Regions from separate parts of the Gottfriedia sp. NPDC058432 genome, predicted to be linked through region 1. Evidence: riboswitches for the same ligand, from Rfam matches in the RefSeq annotation. Region 1 holds a riboswitch; the other holds the start of a gene.

Evidence for each region. A riboswitch is a leader RNA that binds a small molecule or an ion and turns the genes downstream of it on or off. The one in region 1 is predicted to bind FMN.
Region 2: it holds a riboswitch for FMN, as region 1 does, so the genes downstream of both, ACFWM3_RS11895 (ECF transporter S component) here and ribE (riboflavin synthase) in region 1, are expected to answer to the same signal.

What each region holds. Positions count from the first base shown of each region.
Region 1 covers NZ_JBHXLC010000011.1:10,629-14,054, forward strand. The annotation lists gene ribH (6,7-dimethyl-8-ribityllumazine synthase) at 1-269, opposite strand, end outside; gene ACFWM3_RS12810 (bifunctional 3,4-dihydroxy-2-butanone-4-phosphate synthase/GTP cyclohydrolase II) at 287-1,480, opposite strand; gene ribE (riboflavin synthase) at 1,493-2,140, opposite strand; FMN riboswitch at 2,467-2,614, opposite strand; gene ACFWM3_RS12820 (APC family permease) at 3,289-3,426, opposite strand, start outside.
Region 2 covers NZ_JBHXLC010000010.1:26,615-30,040, forward strand. The annotation lists gene ACFWM3_RS11885 (ferredoxin) at 1-66, shown strand, start outside; gene ACFWM3_RS11890 (YpiB family protein) at 304-846, shown strand; gene ACFWM3_RS11895 (ECF transporter S component) at 960-1,529, opposite strand; FMN riboswitch at 1,747-1,883, opposite strand; gene ACFWM3_RS11900 (phosphotransferase) at 1,947-2,855, opposite strand; gene ACFWM3_RS11905 (hypothetical protein) at 3,001-3,147, opposite strand.

The DNA of each region.
Region 1 (3,426 bases):
TAATCGTAATGAGTAGTTGCTCCACGAATAACTGTTCCTAGCGTAATGATTGCATCGTATTTTTTTGAATCTGCAAGTTTTTTTGCAACTAATGGAATTTCAAATGCACCTGGTACCCAAATAACATCAACGTCTGATTCTTCTACACCATGACGATATAGGGCATCTTCTGCACCTCCAAGTAGTTTTGATGTAATAAATTCATTAAAACGTCCTACGATTACAGCAACTTTAAGTCCAGATCCTACTAAATTTCCTTCAAATTTCATCTTAATCTCTCCCATTTTTAATAGTGTAATAAATGTCCCATTTTTTCGATTTTAGTAATTAAATATTTTTCGTTTTCTGTTTTCATTTCGGTTTGAATTGGCACTCGATTATTTATCTGGATTCCGTGAGATTTTAGCGCTTCTATTTTAACTGGATTATTCGTTACTAAATCTATACTCACAATCCCTAAATCTTTAATAATTTGAGCACTTATCGCATAATCTCTTAAATCTGAATCAAATCCTAAATTTAAGTTTGCTTCAACAGTATCAAAGCCTTCTTCCTGTAACTTATATGCTCTTAACTTATTAAGTAAGCCAATCCCTCTGCCTTCTTGTCGCATATAAACAATTACGCCTTTGCCTACTTCTTCAATCATCGATAATGTTGATTGCAACTGAGGTCCACAATCACAACGACATGAGCCAAATACATCACCTGTTAAACATTCCGAATGAATACGTACAAGTACTGGTTCACCATCGTCAACTTTACCTTTTACAATCGCAATATGCTCTTTGCCATCGATTTTGTTTGTATAACCAATCATCTTAAAATCACCAAAATCTGTTGGTAATTTAATTTCAACTTCTCTTTTTACAAGTTGTTCAGTTTCTTGTCTATAATGAATTAAATCTTTAATTGTAATCATTTTTAAATTAAATTTATTTGCGATTTGAATTAGATCCGGTACTCTTGCCATCGTTCCATCGTCATTCATAATCTCACAAATGACACCAACTTCTTTCGATCCAGCCATTCGAGCTAAATCCACTGCCGCTTCTGTATGACCTGGTCTCTCAATAACTCCTCCGTTTTTAGCGACTAAAGGAAACATATGCCCAGGTCTTCTAAAATCTGCTCCAGTTGATTCATCATTTAACATTTGTAAAACAGTATGTGAACGTTCAAATGCCGAGATACCAGTAGTAGAGTCAATATGATCAATACTTATAGTAAAGGCAGTACCATGAGAATCTGTATTTTTTGTTACCATTTCATATAAATCTAGTTTCTTGGCTATCTCTTCAGAAACAGGTGCACAAATTAATCCGCGACCATGAGTGGCCATAAAATTGATATTTTCAGGAGTTGCAAATTCTCCGATAACAACAAAATCTCCTTCATTCTCTCGATCTTCATCATCACAAACAATAATAATTTTACCTTTTTTTAAGTCTTCAATTGCTTCTTCTATTTTAGAGAACATGAGCTTACTCCTTTATATATAGCCATTTTGAGTTAAAAATGAAGTTGTTATTGCATTACTCTTTTTCGTCTCATTCATACCAAGCATTTTTTCAACATACTTACCTAATAAATCAAACTCAATATTAACAACGTCTCCAACTTTTTTACTGCCTATGATCGTATGTGAACGGGTATGAGGAATTAAAGAGATTGTTACAATATCAGTTTCAACTTCAAATATTGTTAAACTTGTACCATCAATCGTTATACTGCCTTTTTGAAGGCAATATTTAGCAAACTGACTTGGAATATTAATTTTATAGATTACAGCATTTTCCATTGATTTGATGGATACAATTTTACCTGTACCATCAATATGACCCGATACAATATGGCCACCAAACCGGCCATTTGCTGCCATTGCCCGCTCTAAATTTACTTTTTGGCTAGAAACCAGAGTACTTAGATTAGATGCTTGAAATGTTTCAGGCATGACGTCAACAGAAAATTCATTTTTAGTAAAATTCGTAACGGTTAAACAAACCCCATTTACAGAGATGCTGTCTCCTAAATGAACATCCTCTAAAATTTCTGATGCGCCAATTGTAAGCACTAAAGTTTTACCTTTTTTTACGATATTTTTTACTGTTCCTATTTCTTCAACGATTCCAGTAAACAAGTTTATTCACCTCAATTCGAAAAAGCACATTACACTCAAGCCCGATAAATGACTTTGTAAGATCCATCTCTAATTTCATAAATAGTTGATCCAACTTATCACACCCTCTAATTCAAATTAATTTGAAAAAGTGAAAAGCCCCTTAGAAAACTCCTAAGGGGCAATAGATGTTTAAGAAAGGAAGTGTACTTAAATAAACGCAAGTACAATTTGAGTCTATTAAAAGACAGTACTATAGCGCGTCTATTGTTGTACATAAAAGATATGCACAACGAACTAAGCCTATACGGGTAGTATTTTTGAAAACAACCAAACCGTATATGCACTCCATCCTTCTCCCATCCAGACTATACTGTCGGCTCTAGATTCTAACTAGATCAGCAACAAATAAAAAATCTATATGAAGCTCACGGGCTTAGTATAAAAATATACAACACCGCCGGTTGGGAATTTCACCCGACCCCGAAGGACACTAATTATCAAATTTGGTTTCATTATAACTAGCAATTATTTCGTTGTAAAGATTTTATGATTCTATTTTCTTTTAAAACGATCTATTAAAAAACAAAATTAAAGTAAAAAACCTTATAAAATATGGAAAATTCCTCACTCTACTTAATTAAAAAAAATATTATTTTTTATTCTTATAAAATTAATCATCATGTTTTAAATATTTTCTTGCAACCAATACAAAAGTGTATAAATATTAATATTAAAATCATTACAGAAAAAAATTGAATTCTATTATTAGTATAGAAAGTAAGACTTACGAATTCCAAAAAACATGAATTTAGCTTAATTAAACACACAACTGAATTCGTTTTTTCATTTTATCATTATATTTTTTATTAACACAAAGAGTATCCCCCTTTTAACAATGTCCCTATAATACTTAATAATTTCAATTTTTAAAGCCCTGGTAACGTTAAAACAATATATAATTCTAAAATAACAAAAGGCTTTCATTCGTATTTAAAAAGGCAATAGTTAAACAGAAATATAGATACCAAACTGAAAAAAAATGGCTTGTAATTTCAATAAACACCCTTTAAAAACAATAATAAATATACAACAAGAAGAATTATTATAAGTATTTCAATTTCATAAAAATAGAAACTTCTTTTTATAGAAGTTTCCTTTCTAACTCATTATTCATTTCCTACTTGTAGAACTTTTTCATGTTGCTTTGAATCTCTTTTTTGCAGCCAAATAAAGTACACTGAAACTAATATGACCAATAGTAGAATGACCGGTGAAGAAAATAAAAGTATTCCTAAAAAGCAAAT
Region 2 (3,426 bases), on a different contig from region 1:
TGCCCAACAGACTCAATCAAAGTTGCTGACGAATCATTTGATGGCGACGCTTTAAAATTCGAATAGTAAAAACTGCGACGAAGTTATTTCGTCGCTTTTTTTATTTTTTTTAATAAAAAAACACGAGCTAGCCGAATTGCTAATTCTACTGTTCCGTCCTTCCTGTAATTTCTAAATCACTCATTGCCGGGCCTATACAATTAATAATCAAAACCCCTTTCTTAATTATTTCCTTATTTTACATATTTAGAATAATCTAATAATTCGTTATAATAAACAAAACATCAAGAGAGGATGAACAGCATGGAACAGATGACAATTACTGAGAAAAAAACATTTTTAAACAAGTTCTTAGAGAAAAATCAGGTAAAAAAAGACATCGAATTGATTCTACAATATCTCCTTGCTGTTGATGAAGTACTAACAAACATCTCGTTTGTAGATGATGCAAAGAGTACACCAAATGGCATTGTAATTAATTTTCGAAATGATAACTACTCTAACTACTCGTACCTTCAGGTTTCGTATTACGAATTTAATAAGAAGGTCGAAATGTCACTGGAATCGATTTACCATAAACTTCGATTACACGGAAAGGAAACAGCGTTTTATCTTGAGTTGTTATTTGATGCGATGCCGATCGAGTACGTTTTGATTTTAGATTCAAATCCGTTTTCGACGACTTCTATTGAACCAAACGAAGAAGTGCAAGCAGAAATTGATGCGTTTCTTTCATCGCTTATCGCTCAAACTTCACACGCACTTCTTCTTCGTCAAATTGACAAAGCACTAGATGAGAAGAATGAACAACAATTTCTTTTGTTATCTTCTCAGCTGATAAACTAACAAATAAACCATCTATCATTCGATAGATGGTTCTCTTTTTTACGGTGCAGTTTTTTCACCTTTCAAAAAAACAAAAAAGTGTCTACCAAAATTTAGTAGACACTTTCATTTATTTATACGTTATGGACATTCATTCTTTGAGTTAACCAAACCTTTAATTTAGGGTAGATTACTAAGAATAGGATCATGATTAATAGACCTTTAATTGCATTAAATGGCATAATTGATGCAACAATTACTTCATTTGGCAGGTTAAAATTCATGAAATGTGCATATGCAGGTAATAACACAAAATAATTTAAAAGACTTAATATTCCAGTCATCACTACTGTACCAACGATTAATCCAAGAGTTAAACCTTTTACTGAACGATATTTTCTAAAGAAATACGACGCAGGTAAAATATATAATACTCCTGCACTGAAATTAGCAAATTCTCCAATTGGTACGCCAGTCATGCTACCATTAATAACATAATGAAGGATGTTTTTTATTAACTCTATTCCTACTCCTGCTACAGGACCAAAAACAATTGCTCCTATTAACGCAGGAACGTCACTAAAATCAACTGTAAGCCATACTGGAAATGCAGGTAGTGGAAAGTACAGCATCATCAGTACATAAGAAATACTGCTAAGCATAGCTACTACTACCATTTTATTTACTTTGTTGCGTTGTTGCATAATACCTCTCTCCTTTTTCCCGATCATATCAAGAAAAATGAAAGGTTCGCTTAAGTAGCGTTATTATTTGCACATATTATCATAAGTCCGAATTAATAAATGAAAAATAGTATAAAATTATGCAAATAAAATAAAATCCCCTATTTTTTGAAATAGGGGAGAATTTTCAGTACGCCAAATAAGCGTTCAAAAAGTGAAATTTTTTGAACTTGCGAACCTCCATCTTCTCCCATCCAGACTATACTGTCGGCTCTAGAATCGCACTAGATCCTGCCCAAAAAATCAGGCTCGCGGGCTTATAAGCAATGCTTAATTACCGCCGGTGGGGAATTTCGCCCCGCCCCGAAGATAGATCGTTTATTAATTTACAGTTTAATGTTACTAAATTAAATACAGTTTGTAAATAAAAATCTCCCACTAATCATTTAGAGCATTATTTAGGTTTTCTTGACAAAAACTTACTAACGAACCATCCTTTTGATCGTTCGCATATAACAACAGCACAACTGTTGTAAAAACGGCTTTAAATTGTGCTAATTTCTTTGACGCTTCCGATACATTACCATAAATCTCAAAAAATGCACCTCTCATATCGTTCGGAATTAGACTATAAATTATAGACAAATCTAATTCACGATTGCCGATATGAGCATCACCCCAATCAATAATTCCTTCAAGTTGGTTTTGTTCATTCACAATCATATTCTTAAAATGTAAATCACCATGAACAAGAACTAATGGTGTCTCACTTTTAATTTCAACTAAGCTTTCAATATAATGATTAATTTTCTGTTCATCTTCAATGAGTTTCTTCTGTATTGCCTGTTGTATATATTTTTTAGCCTGAGGTTTACGGAAGTTTATATCTAATCTTTTTAACTCATCAAATGGTAATTTAATCCCCTTTAATTCATCGAATTTTATTGAATGCAAATTTTTCAAGAAATTAGCGATTGGTTCAATCATTAAAATTCTCTCAGTTCTATTTAAATAAATTGGAGGCTTTCCCGCAATAAAATTATATCCTAAAAATGGCCAAGGAAATAATTCAGATGGCTTTCCATCAAGTGTTGGTACCGTTGTCTTTAATTCAAAATGACTGTAAATAATTGGGAGTAAATTTCTTTCAACGTTTAAAATGGCTACAGCTATTTCTCTTCGCGGAAATCTTAGTAAAATGTCATCATTTAAACAAAAGACAGTATTGTCAAATCCTTCACCAATTTTTTTAATTACGTTTATATTTATTTCGGGGAATTGTATCTTCATTATTTCTTTTACTAATCCCTCTTCCATTACAATCGCTGGATCCCATATATTAGACATTTCTTTCTCCTTAAAATCAAAAAATAGAACTTCACATATAAATGTACTTTACCAAATTTAGAAGTAAATTACATTTAATATGGAAGTTCTTAAAACAGTCGGTCTTTTCGACACAAATTATTAAACTAATAGTCCAAATATACGGCTAAGGATTTGAAACAATTTTTAATTCATGAAAATTTTTATCTAATATTATATCCTTTAATTTCTCTCGATTCCCTCCGATAAATAAAAGACCAATCGTTAAAACAAAAACAACAATCAACAAACATCTCCTAAGAAAATCAAGCATTATTTTCCTCCTACCTAAAGAATTGTGGAAAGTGTTTAATCAGCCCAAAAACTCGTAGACTGACAACTGGTAATTCATTTAAAAAAATAGACGAGACGCATAAATCATTGCAAATCCTTGACTCTTTTTTATGTATATTACTTAAGAAGTATTGAGCAAATGGATCGTGTAAACGCCAAGAAGTAGTTTTACTAAAACATACGCTCAATCATTCTATGATAGAAAAAAATTATTTATACAAAAAAAATAGCGATTGATTAGAAAAATTTAACTATTCAA